Regions from separate parts of the Clostridium neonatale genome, predicted to be linked through region 1. Evidence: a T-box and tRNA genes for the amino acid it is inferred to sense, from the RefSeq annotation. Region 1 holds a T-box; the other holds one or more tRNA genes.
The links. A T-box is a leader RNA that pairs with one kind of tRNA and senses whether it is charged. The one in region 1 lies ahead of leuS (leucine--tRNA ligase), so its partner is inferred to be a tRNA-Leu.
Positions count from the first base shown of each region.

Region 2: it encodes a tRNA-Leu, which carries the amino acid that the T-box ahead of leuS (leucine--tRNA ligase) is inferred to sense. The anticodon was not compared.

Region 1 is NZ_UICR01000002.1:1,517,510-1,524,448, forward strand. Features, by position in the region: gene CNEONATNEC86_RS18390 (glycerol dehydrogenase) at 1-1,021, opposite strand, end outside; gene CNEONATNEC86_RS18395 (hypothetical protein) at 1,639-2,298, shown strand; T-box leader at 2,421-2,634, shown strand; gene leuS (leucine--tRNA ligase) at 2,894-5,344, shown strand; gene dcd (dCTP deaminase) at 5,365-5,886, opposite strand; gene CNEONATNEC86_RS18410 (polyamine aminopropyltransferase) at 5,943-6,689, opposite strand; gene CNEONATNEC86_RS18415 (HesB-like protein) at 6,816-6,939, shown strand, end outside.
Region 2 is NZ_UICR01000001.1:143,821-150,759, forward strand. Features, by position in the region: gene yabN (bifunctional methyltransferase/pyrophosphohydrolase YabN) at 1-902, shown strand, start outside; gene CNEONATNEC86_RS00635 (HU family DNA-binding protein) at 1,137-1,412, shown strand; gene CNEONATNEC86_RS00640 (RNA-binding S4 domain-containing protein) at 1,482-1,742, shown strand; gene yabP (sporulation protein YabP) at 1,847-2,140, shown strand; gene yabQ (spore cortex biosynthesis protein YabQ) at 2,150-2,542, shown strand; gene CNEONATNEC86_RS00655 (FtsB family cell division protein) at 2,620-2,916, shown strand; gene CNEONATNEC86_RS00660 (S1 domain-containing RNA-binding protein) at 3,059-3,469, shown strand; tRNA gene CNEONATNEC86_RS00665 (tRNA-Leu) at 3,677-3,765, shown strand; tRNA gene CNEONATNEC86_RS00670 (tRNA-Met) at 3,788-3,863, shown strand; tRNA gene CNEONATNEC86_RS00675 (tRNA-Met) at 3,868-3,944, shown strand; tRNA gene CNEONATNEC86_RS00680 (tRNA-Leu) at 3,950-4,038, shown strand; tRNA gene CNEONATNEC86_RS00685 (tRNA-Met) at 4,061-4,136, shown strand; tRNA gene CNEONATNEC86_RS00690 (tRNA-Met) at 4,141-4,217, shown strand; tRNA gene CNEONATNEC86_RS00695 (tRNA-Leu) at 4,223-4,311, shown strand; tRNA gene CNEONATNEC86_RS00700 (tRNA-Met) at 4,335-4,410, shown strand; tRNA gene CNEONATNEC86_RS00705 (tRNA-Leu) at 4,439-4,527, shown strand; gene CNEONATNEC86_RS00710 (AEC family transporter) at 4,689-5,627, shown strand; gene spoIIE (stage II sporulation protein E) at 5,956-6,939, shown strand, end outside.

The DNA of each region.
Region 1 (6,939 bases):
ATGGCATATTATGAATTGACTCTCCTTCTGCAGTAGCAGCTTTAGCAACTTCCATAATTTCTTCTTCTTTTATTTCTGTAATTCCAAGTTGTTTTAATGTTACTGGAAGTCCCACTCTACAACAGAAATCTATAACCTCTGCAATTTCTTCTTCAGGTGCATCTTCTAGTACAAGTTGTACTAATGTACCAAATGCAACTTTTTCTCCATGATACATATGGTGACACTGTGGAAGAACTGTAAATCCATTATGAATTGCATGTGCTCCTGCAAGTCCACCACTTTCAAATCCAATTCCACTTAATAATGTATTAGCTTCTATTACTTTTTCTACTGCCTTTGTGCATACATTATTTTCTACAGCTTTAATAGCCAGCTCACCTTCTGTTATTAAAGTATCATAGCAAAGTTCTGCTAGTGCCATAGCTGCAAGAGTTGGTGTTCCAAATGCACAAGTTTGAGAACCTGATGCATTGCAAGCTCTTGCTTCAAAATATGTTGCAAGTGCATCTCCCATACCAGATGCCAAAAGTCTTGTTGGTGCTTGTGCAATAATATCAGTATCTACTAATACTAGATTTGGATTTTGCTTTAAGAATAAATATTTTTCAAACACACCATCCTCTGTATAAATAACTGATAAAGCACTACAAGGAGCATCAGTTGATGCTATTGTCGGAACTATAACAACCGGCATATTCTTACAATAACCTACACTTTTTGTAGTGTCTAGAATCTTTCCACCTCCAACACCAATTATAACGTCTATATTATTATTGTTGCATACCTCCATTATACGGTTAATCTCTGTAGTACAACATTCACCGTTAAACTTTTCATATATTATACTGCATTCGTTTTCAGAAAAGCTTTTATCAATTGTATCTTTTACTCTCTTGAATCCTCCTTCTGTTAAAAGACATAATGCGTTCTTTCCTAATTCTGAAACATACTTTGATAAATTTGCAAGCTCTCCACTTGCTTGTACATATTTATTTGGTGCAATAATTATTTTAGCCATACCTATTCCTCCTTAATAAATATTTTATCTCTCAACTTTATTGTAACTAATACAAATTTAATATCAAGTTAAAATTTGAATTTTCTGAATATTTTATTTAAATGCATTCTTTAACGGTATTTTGGCTGAATTTCTACAATATGATCCTTATATTTCTCAATTCATTTGAAACATAAATATACTTTTGTTTTGAAATTCACATTGCAGTATATCTTGCTCTTCTTATTATATAAAATAACTTTAATGAATAATCCACAATATTTTTATTAAAATCCCAATTGCAGCATAGCTGCTCTTTGGCATATAATGCTTGGTGAGGCACGAGCCTAGCCGTATAGCCCATCTTCATCTACTGATGAAGATGTTTCCTTAAGCAGAGAGCCCAAATCTTGCATTTGGTACGAATCAATTACACCTACAAATGCATATGAGCAGGCGTTCCATTTAAAATAATCTATTATAAATACATATAAAATTAAGCATAAGATCCGAATTGCAGCATAGCTGCTCTTTTTATAGGTGTATATCTTTTCCCTCCACAATTTGTTATAATTAGTAGCGAATTAATTTATTTTTGATAAAATTGGCAATAATTAAAATAAAAACGAGGTGTTCTTATGAAAACTAATTATAAAAATACAGAAAACAAGTTTGAGGTTAAAGATAACATTACATTAATGACAGTATTAAAAAAGAATGGTTCTGAGATTACAGCTAAAATAGATACTACAGATTTAGATAAAGTTAAAAATGCTGGCGTTTGGTTTGCAGAATGGAATAAAGATTCTAACAGCTATACAATTCAAAATATCAGTACAACTGCTATGAACAAAAAATCTAAGCCATTAAAACAAAGCTTACAAAACTTTGTTATGGATGCAAATTCCAATACCCCAATAATACATATCAATAAAGATACATTAGATAACAGAAAATCTAATTTAACTTTGTTTGATAGAAAAGAAAAGAATGAAATTGAAAAATTAGATAATAATACAATAGCTATTCTTTTAAAAGATAGGAATGGTAATGTAACTTCAAAAGCTTTAATTTCTGCTGAAGATTTAAATAATGTTGTAACAAACGAATATACTTGGGTTAATCACAAAGTAAAAGGCGAACCTTGTGTTATCGCAAATACTCCAAATGGAAGAATTCATTTAGACACAGTAATTATGGGTACTTCAGAAGGTGAAAAAATACATCATATAAATTTAAATCCATTAGATAATAGACGAGAAAATTTAGAAATTAAAAGTGATCCTATTGAGTTTTAAAATACATCTAAATTAAAATTTTAGATATATTTTTATAAAATCAATATTCCTTTACGATTTTAATGGTTTTTAAAGATATATTGATTTTTTACAAATTTTAATATATAATAGTTCTAAAATTGTATATGGCGTTGATTAGAAGTAGTAATAATTATTATATCTTAAGAGAACTATTGGATGGTGTAAAATAGTGTTATATGATTATGAACTTGTCTATGAGCTTACTTGTTAGAAGCAGGTACGGGTAATCCCGTTATAATGTCGAGTGAAAAGATTTAGTTTATCTATTTCTTTTAATAAGAGTGGTACCACGGAAATTACGCTTTCGTCTCTTAAATTTAAGAGATGAAAGCTTTTTTATTATATTTAAGAATAAATTCATTACAATTGACAATTAACAATGACGGATTAAATAGCTAAAACTATTTATGGATTCTATATATTGCATATAACTTTCCTTAGGAAAGTTAATCACTTATAGTAATTTTCATAAAAAATCACTATATAAAATTCAAAAGAAATTACGAAGTAATTTCCTCCTCAATTGTGAATTGTGAATTGTGAATTATAAATTGATAAAATTTGGAGGTTTAAAATGTCAAATTACAGTACTAAAATCGATGAAAAATGGCAAAAGATTTGGGAAGAAAACGAAACATATAAATTTGATGATACAAAGCTAGATAAAAAGCTTTATACTCTTGAAATGTTCTCTTATCCATCTGGAGCTCAATTACATGCTGGTCACTGGTTTAACTATGGACCAACAGATACTTGGGCAAGACTTAAAAGAATGCAAGGATATAATGTATTCCAACCAATGGGATTTGATGCCTTTGGTTTACCAGCAGAAAACTATGCTATAAAAACCGGTATACATCCTGAAGATTCTACTTTAAAGAACATTGAAACAATGGAAAAGCAATTAAAATCAATGGGTGCTATGTTTAACTGGGAAAATGAAGTTGTTACTTGTCTTCCTGATTATTACAAATGGACTCAATGGTTATTCTTAAAATTATATGAAAAAGGTTTAGCTTACAGAAAGAAAGCACCCGTTAATTGGTGTCCATCTTGTAACACAGTTTTAGCTAATGAACAAGTTGTTGAAGGTGAATGCGAAAGATGTGGAACTGAAGTTACAAAGAAAGATTTAACTCAATGGTTCTTCAAAATCACTGATTATGCTGATGAATTATTGGATAAATTAGGTAGCTTAGACTGGCCTGAAAAGACTAAATCAATGCAAAAACACTGGATTGGAAGATCTTACGGTGCACAAGTTACATTTAAGGTTAAAGATTCTGACTTACAATTTGATGTATTTACAACAAGAGTTGATACATTAAATGGTGTAACTTATGTTGTTTTAGCTCCAGAAAACAAATTAGTTGATGAACTTACAACTCCGGAAAACAAAGCTGCAGTTGAAGAATATAAAGAAGCAGCAGCTAAACAATCTGATATAGAAAGACAATCATCATCTAAAGAAAAGAGCGGTGTATTCACTGGTTCATACGCTATTAATCCTATAAATGGAAAAGTAGTTCCAATATGGATTGCTGACTATGTATTAGCTACATATGGTACTGGATGTGTTATGGCAGTTCCAGCTCATGATGAAAGAGACTTTGCATTTGCTACAAAGTTCAATTTACCTATAGAAAGAGTTATTACTGATAAAGTAGGAAATGAACCTGAACTTCCATTCTGTGAACATGGTATACTTGTTAACTCTGGAAAATTTGATGGTTTAACTACTGATGAAGCTAAAAAATCTATAGTTGCTGAGCTTGAAAAAGATAAACTTGGTGAAATGAAGGTTAACTTCAGATTAAGAGACTGGCTTGTATCAAGACAAAGATACTGGGGTGCCCCAATTCCAATCATCTACTGTGACGATTGTGGTATAGTTCCAGTTCCAGAAAAAGATTTACCAGTAAAACTTCCATATGATGTTGAATTTACTCCAGATGGTAAATCACCACTTAGTAAATGTGAAAGTTTCATAAACACTACTTGCCCATGTTGTGGTAAGCCAGCTAAAAGAGAAGCTGATACTTTAGATACATTTGTATGTTCATCTTGGTATTACTTAAGATATGCAGATAATAAAAATGAAGATGCACCTTTTGATCCAGAAAAAATCAATAAGATTTTACCAGTAGATAAATACGTTGGTGGTCCAGAACATGCATGCATGCACTTATTATATGCAAGATTCATAACTAAAGCATTAAGAGATATGGGATACTTAAACTTTGATGAACCATTCTTAAGCTTAACTCACCAAGGTTTAATATTAGGACCAGATGGACTTAAAATGAGTAAGTCAAAAGGAAATACTATTTCTCCTGATGATTACATTAAACAATATGGTGCTGATGTATTCAGAATGTACCTAATGTTTGGTTTTGGATATACTGAAGGCGGAGCTTGGAGTGATGATGGAATCAAATCTGTTGGTAAGTTTGTAGATAGAATTGAACGAACTTTAGAACTTTCTAGAGAAGTTATAAATTCATCTGAAAATACTAAGACTACAATAGATGCACCTGAAAAAGAATTAAACTTCTGGAGACATACTGCAATCAAAGGTGTAACTGAAGATGGTAACAAGATGCAATTTAATACTGCAATTGCAAGACTTATGGAACTTACAAATGCGCTTAACAAGTACCTTCAAGAAGGTGTTAAAAATCCAGCCTTCTTAAAAGAAACTGTTGTTGATTTCATCAAACTATTAGCATCATTTGCACCTCACTTTAGTGAAGAACAATGGAGCTTACTTGGATACAATACTACTGTATTTAATGAGAGATTACCAGAGTTCGATCCAAATGCATTAGTTAAAGATGAAGTTGAAATAGCTATTCAAATTAATGGTAAGATTAAAGCTAAAATAATGGTAGCTTCTAATTTAGATGAAGAAGGTATTAAAGCTGCTGCATTAGATAATGAAATAATAAGAGAAAATACTAATGGTAAAAACATTGTAAAAGTTATTGTTATTAAGGGAAGACTTGTTAATATAGTTGTAAAATAAAAAAGGGCATATGCCCTTTTTTATTTTTCAAAATCCTTATACATCAAGCTTGGCTGAACACCTGTATTATTTTGATATTTCCCACTATTATAAAGATCATATTCTCCATGAATATCATGATAATAAATCTGACATATATCAACATTAGGATATACTTTTATTGGCTGAACACAGAATATTTCAAGTGTCCAATATCCTGCAAATCCTATATCACCAAAACCTGCAGTTACATGTATAAATAACCCTAGCCTTCCTGTAGAAGATCTTCCTTCAAGCATAGGCACGAATTTCTCTGTTTTGGTAAACTCATTAGTTCTTCCTAAATATAATTTTCCTGGCTCTAATATCAATCCATCTTCTGGTATTATTATTTTTTTAGTTTCATTAGGTTTTTTCATATCTAATAAATTATCTTCATACACTAATAATTCATTATGTAGAGATAAATTATAACTATTAGGATTGATTTTCTTCTCATTAAATGGCTCTATTATTATATCTTTTCCAATGTTTTTTAATATTTCTTTTCCTGAAAGTATCACTATTTTTCCTCCTTTAAAATTGAAAAATTAATATTACTGTTACTAACTATATTAAATTATAATTCATTTAATATAGGTTTAAATTCCATAAGTATACTAGTGGCTAACTCATCATCTAATGGCTTATAACTTTTCATTAGTCCACACATATCCATTGACTCATATGCCTTTTTACTCATCTCAACCCATATCTCTGGGATAAAAATCCATAGCAAATCATCATATTTACAGCTTAATAAAAAATGTTCAACTCCCCAAAATGTGTATTCTTCAATCTCATGCAGAGCATTAAATTTTTTATAATCTTCAACTACTTTACTTGTTATCTCATATCCATATATATCTACAAAGAAAAAATCAAACTTTTCTCTTTCTGCTTTATATGCATCTTTATTAATTATTCTTATTTTAGGATTATCCTTAAAGTGTCTATTATATACGTCTATTATTTCCTCACTGATTTCATATACTATAATTTCATCTACTCTACTATTCTTAGCTATCTCTTGAACTGCATATCCAAGTCCGAGCCCAACTACACCAACTTTTCCTTTGGCAAATTTAATAGAATGATATGAACCTTGTATCTCTCTTGGGGATATCTCCATTATAAATTCGTTATCTTTAAAAAGCTTTATTCTAGTAAAAATTTCTTCTTGATTAATTTTGCACATATAGCCATCAGCTTCCTTAAAGCTGATTTCATCTTTGCATACAGAACATCCTTCTAATTTCAACTCATCTATTATGCTATTATATTTCTTCATCTCTTCTTGTATAAATTCATAATTATATGGCTTCATGTGTTTATTTCCCCTTTTTTAAATAGTTATTCCTCTAAGCTTACCTAACTGCTTTTTATTTTAAATCATATGTGTTATACTCTTAGTACGACAATAGTCAAATTTTTGAATAAAGTAGGTGTTAATATGAAAAATGTAACAATTAGTGAAGAAGCTTATAACGAATTCAAAGGTTTCTTAGAAGAAAATAGCATATCTGATTTCAACATTAGAATAAATTTTGCTGGTTTCGCTTGTAGCGGCCCTATCT
Region 2 (6,939 bases), on a different contig from region 1:
AAATATTTTATGTAAGAGCAGCAGGTATACAGGGAGAAGAAAGTATTAGAAAGATACCTTTATTTGAACTAGATATGCAGGAGGATATAGACTATCTAACATCTATATATATGCCTAGGGATCTAAATAATAAAAAAGATTTTAATGATTTATTAGATATAGTAGAAAAATTAAGAAGTGAAGATGGATGTCCTTGGGATAAAGAACAGACTCATAAATCCTTAGAAAAGGCACTTGTAGAAGAGAGTTATGAAGTTATTGATGCTATAGACAGAGATGATGATGACGCCTTGATAGAGGAGCTAGGAGATGTATTACTTCAAGTTGTATTTCATTCATCAATAGGTAATGAAGATGGTTATTTTAACATTCTAGACGTAATAGAGGGGATTTGTAATAAAATGATATATAGACATCCACATATTTTTAATAGTGATGTTAATTTAAATACCTCTGATGAAGTTATAATCAAATGGGATGAATTAAAAAAGAAAGAAAAGGGATATTTAGGACTTGTTGATGAAATGAAAGGAATAACTAAAGGATTACCAGCGCTTTTAAGAGCGCATAAAGTTCAAGAAAAGGCTAAAAAGGTTGGATTTGATTTTGAAAATGTTGATGAAGCAATAAAAAAATTAAATGAAGAAATTCAAGAAGTAATAGATGTATATAATATGGAAAATATGGATAAAATAAAAGATGAAGTCGGTGATTTATTATTTTCTTGTGTAAATATTGCTAGACTTTTAAAGGTTGATGAAGAAATTTCTTTAAATAATGCTATAGACAAGTTTATACGTAGATTTGCTTATATTGATGAAGAATCAAAGAAAAAAGGTATTGAATTAATTGATATGAGCTTAGAAGATATGGATAAACTTTGGGAAAAATCAAAAAAATAGATTAATATAACAATATATTAAAGGAATTTTCTACTTTTTGAAGAATAATAATTTATAAAGTAACTATGTTGTAACTTATTTGCTATATAATTTTGCTTTATTTTTAATTCAATGAAAGAATTTGTTTTTCTATAGACTCTTGTGGAAAGAGGTTATATAATAAAAGGGTGCAACTTAGTACATAAAAAGAACAGTTTAAATAAAATGTAACTGTATTTTAAGGAGGATGTTATTGTGAATAAATCAGAATTAATCACTAGTATGGCAGAAAAAAGTAAATTAACTAAAAAAGATGCTGAATTAGCTTTAAAAGCATTCATCGAAACAGTTGAAGAAACTTTAGAAAACAAGGATAAGGTTCAATTAGTTGGATTTGGTACTTTTGAAAGCAGAGTAAGAAAAGCAAGAAAAGTAAGAAATCCAAGAACAGGAGAACCTCTTGATATTGCTGAAACAACAGTTCCAGTATTCAAGCCAGGAAAAGAATTTAAAGATAAAGTTAATAAGTAATAATTAACTTAAAATAGGAAAAGTGGACCCGAAGTTTCGGGTTCTTTTAATTTACTATAAGGAGAAGAAATGAGATTAGATAAGTACTTAAAAGTTTCAAGAATAATAAAAAGAAGAACGGTAGCTAAGGAAGTTTGCGAAAGTGGAAGAATAAAAATAAATGATAAGGTAGCAAAACCTTCTACAAAGATAAATGAAGGTGATATTATCGAAATAACATTTGCTAACAGAATGCTTAAAGCAGAGATTATTAATATTGCTGAACATGTTAGAAAAGAAGATGCTAAAGAAATGTATACTATACTAGAAGGCGAAGAAGACAAAGAGTAGAAACTAATAACTACTCTTTTTATTATATTTAATAGAAAATATAAATTCTAAATCTAATCCTATAATCATATATGTATATAAGAAGAATATAGGAGGAAGTTTTTATGGAGAAAAGAGTAGATAATAAACAAGAAGAAAATAAGTCTAATTTAAATTTAGAAAATAGAAGAAGATTAACTATAAGTGGAGTTATTGAAGTTATAAGTTTTGATGAATTAAAAATAGATTTGACTACTAATTTAGGTAATCTAACTATTAAAGGTGAAGATCTAAAAATGAATAAATTAGATGTGCAAAATGGAGATGTTATAATTGAAGGCAATATTGCATCTATGGTGTATAATGGAAAAGTAACAAAAAAGAGCGATGAAAGCATAATAAAAAGGCTATTTAGGTAGGGTAAGAAGATGCCGCTACAGATAAGCATGCAATTTAACATAGTATTCTTTAGTATATTAGCAGGAATAATAACAGGCATACTATTTGATATGTATAGAATAATCAGAGGGTTAAGTAATTTTAAGGCTGTTATGATTGTGGAAGATATATTATTTTGGATACTCGCAAGTATAATTGTTTTTACTTTTTTATTATATACTAACTATGCTTTTTTAACTCCATATGTATATATTTTTATATGTTGCACTATTTTACTTTATATGATATTTATAAGTAAGTATTTTTATAGTATCGAAAAATTTATACTAGATATAATTTTTAAGATTATAAGGGTGATATTAAAAAACTTAAGTTATCCATTAAAACTAGCATTTTATAAGATTATAGATAAGAATAAATAAGAAAAATATCTTGAATAATATTAATATAGTGTTTACAATATAATTAGGGTAATTTATAAAAATAGAGGTTCTATATTATGAGAAAAAAGTCAATATTAAAGAAATTGATAATTGCTTTATTTTTATTCATCTTTTGTTTTGGCTATATTAGACAAATGATAACAATGAACAGAATAGAAAAGGAAATACAAAGCAAACAATCTCAGTTAGACGAAATTAAGACTAAACATGAAAGACTTCAAGATGAGGTTAATAAAATTGATGAAGGATCATTGGATTACTTAGAAAGATTGGCAAGAGAAAGACTTGGTATGATTAAACCCGGTGAGAAAGTTGTTAATAGTGAAGAGTCGGCCAAAAACGATGGGAATTAGATTCTGATTTTTATAAATATTTATCTTAAATTGAATAATAAAAAATCATTTAACTAATAATTAGGTTTAAAGCAAGAATAATTACTAATGTAAATTGTTCTTAAACAATATATTTTCAAATTCAAGGAGGAGTCGTTTAAACATGACCTTAATGGCAGGAAACATAGTAGAGGGCACAGTAGTTAATATTACAAATTTTGGAGCTTTTATTGAAGTTGAAGGGAAAACTGGATTGGTTCACATCTCAGAAGTAGCGGATTCTTATGTAAAAGATATAAAGGAGCATCTTAAAGAACAAGATAAAGTTAAAGTAAAAGTTATATCAATTGATGATAATGGTAAAATAAGTCTTTCAATAAAACAAGCAAATACTAATGTTCCTAAAAGATCAGCTAGACCAGCGGAAATTGATTGGAAATCATCTGAAAAGAAAAAATCAGCAGCAAATAACTTTGAAGATATTATGTCAAAATTCTTAAAAGATAGTGAGGAAAGAATGCAAGATGTGAAAAAACATCAAGAATTCAAAGGTAAGAATAGTAAAAGAGTTTAATTATCTATCAAAGATATTATTAATGGCGCTATTATGTAGGATGAATTAATAATTGGCTTGTTTTGCAATTATATTTATTCTACATTTTTTATACATTAAAATTTAATTAATTAAAATAAATAATAAAATTTATAAAAAAATTAGGTTGACAGTAATAACATTATGCATTATAATAAGTTTTGTTGTTAGCAGCTTGATGTTCAACAAGCCGAAGTGGCGGAACTGGCAGACGCACAGGACTTAAAATCCTGCGGTGGTTAAACACCGTACCGGTTCGATTCCGGTCTTCGGCACCAAAAAATAAATAGTATTTAACATCGCGGGGTGGAGCAGTTGGTAGCTCGTCGGGCTCATAACCCGAAGGCCGTAGGTTCAAGTCCTGCCCCCGCAACCATTATGGCGGAATAGCTCAGCTGGCTAGAGCACTCGGTTCATACCCGAGGTGTCGTAGGTTCAAGTCCTATTTCCGCTACCAAAAGTGCCGAAGTGGCGGAACTGGCAGACGCACAGGACTTAAAATCCTGCGGTGGTTAAACACCGTACCGGTTCGATTCCGGTCTTCGGCACCAAAAAATAAATAGTATTTAACATCGCGGGGTGGAGCAGTTGGTAGCTCGTCGGGCTCATAACCCGAAGGCCGTAGGTTCAAGTCCTGCCCCCGCAACCATTATGGCGGAATAGCTCAGCTGGCTAGAGCACTCGGTTCATACCCGAGGTGTCGTAGGTTCAAGTCCTATTTCCGCTACCAAAAGTGCCGAAGTGGCGGAACTGGCAGACGCACAGGACTTAAAATCCTGCGGTGGTTAAACACCGTACCGGTTCGATTCCGGTCTTCGGCACCAAAAAAATAAATAGTATTTAACATCGCGGGGTGGAGCAGTTGGTAGCTCGTCGGGCTCATAACCCGAAGGCCGTAGGTTCAAGTCCTGCCCCCGCAACCATAATTATATAACAATTGCCTTATAGTATGCCGAAGTGGCGGAACTGGCAGACGCACAGGACTTAAAATCCTGCGGTGGTTAAACACCGTACCGGTTCGATTCCGGTCTTCGGCACCAAAGACTTAAGCAAAAGCTTAAGTCTTTTTTGTTTTGTGCAAAATTCTATATAAAGATGAAAAAATATATGTCATTATATTTTTTCTAAATTAAGTGACGAGTTTGACAGAGAAATTTCTTAAATGTAATATTTATATAATAAATATAAATTGGGGGGGCTTATGGAAAATATAATATTATCATTAAATGTAGTTTTACCTTTATTTCTTACGGTTGCATTGGGGTATTTTATTAAAAGAATTAAGTTAATAGATAAACATACATTAAAGGTTATGAATAATGTAACATTTAAAATATTTCTACCAACATTACTTTTTTATAATGTATACAAAACTAATTTGGATGGAGTTTTTAATATTAAGCTCATGATTTTTGCTCCAAGTTCTATAGTAATAAGTTGTTTATTTATGTGTATTATAATACCGTTAATTGAAAAAGAAAATGCAAGAAGAGGGGTATTAATACAGACTATTTTTAGAAGTAATTTTGTTTTATTTGGAATACCAGTAGTAATTTCTCTGTTTGGAGATGACGCTATTGGAATTACATCATTACTTATAGCTGTTGTAGTGCCTACTTTTAATTTTCTCGCAGTTATAGTTTTAGAGATATTTAGAGGTGGACATATTAACATAAAAGCTATAATTAAAGGTATTGCTAAAAACCCGTTAATTATAGCATCAGCACTTGGTTTAATGGCTCTTTTCATAAATATAAAGTTGCCTGTTTTTATGGAAACTGCAATACAAGACATATCAAAAATAGCAACACCTCTAGCACTTGTAATATTGGGAGGGGAATTTGAGTTTAGTAGATTAAAAGGAAATATAAGAAATATATTTATAGGAGTATTTGGAAGATTAATATTTATTCCTTCAATATTTATTCCTATATCAATAGCTATGGGATTTAGAGATATTGAGTTAGCGAGCGTATTAATTATGTTTTCAGCACCTACAGCAGTATCATCTTTTACAATGGCTGAACAAATGGGGGCAGATAGTGAACTTGCTGGACAGCTAGTTGTTTTTACAACTGCAATATCTATTGTAACCATATTTCTATGGGTTCTTTTAATTAAGCAACTTGGATATTTTTAAATTTTTATAATATATAAGTATATTCATAAACTGAAAAATAAATACAGTTTATTTGCGATACAATATATAAAATAATTAACATTAACGACAAATTAATTATTCAAATTTTAATTTCAAGAAATCTATGCAAACCTACATTTTGCATAGATTTTTTTATATTTTATATATAAATTATAGATTAAAAATAAAACACTATATTATTAAATATTAGAGAATTTTAGATGATGTTGTCCTACGAAAGTTATGGTTTGAAAACAGTTTATGACATATATCGAAAGACTAGAGTGATATAATTCTAATTACAATATTTGGAAATGAGGCGACGAAAATGCAATACGAATTAGAATTAAATTCTTATAATGATATAGGGAGAGAGAATAAAGTAAAAAAAAATCCGTGGTTAAGGATATCTTTGGTAAGACTATTTGCAATTTTTATAATTGGAGTATCACTTGGAAGAGTGATTTTATTATTAAATAGAGCAGATAATAAAGGAATTGCACCATTTGGTATAGCGTATTTAATGGCTCTATGTGCTATTAAAAGAGATAAAAAGAAATGTATTCTAGCATCAATTGGTGTTGGTCTTGGATATTTATCTATGTGGAATTCAATAAATGATCCATATATATATTTAGTCTCAATAGTTGTTTTAAGTATTTATTATCTATTGATATCAACTAAAGATAAAATTAAATTAGAAATAATAAGCTTTTCCATATTATTAGTAGTTTTTGTATTAGGTGGAATCTTTATTTCTAAGTATGATGGTGGAATAAATTTAACATTAACCCTACTCCAGACATCAGTAGTTATACCTATATATCATATTATAAAGTACTCAATTAGATCCTTAGATGAGTTTAGAATAAATAGTAGTATTTCGGCTGAGGAAATTGTAAGCATATCCATATTGTTTTGCTTAATAATTACAGGAGTGGGAGAAATATATATATTAAACTGTTCAATTAGAAATATATTAGCTCTGACTTCTGTCTTTATTATTGCTTATATGGGTGGAGCTAGTTATGGGGCAATGATTGGAGTTGCTATGGGAGTAATATTGGGGATATCTGAAAATGATATGATTTTTAATGTGGCTTTTTATGGAGTTGAGGGCTTAATAGTAGGAATATTTAAAGATACTGGGAAAATTCTTTCAATACTTGCAGGTATAATAATATATTTTGCTTTGGGATTATATTCTAATCAGCTAACAACAAACTTGATTATTGAAGTGATGATAGGAGCTATTTTATTTTTGTTAATTCCTAAATCTGCATATAAAAGTATTGAAATTGAGATAAATCCT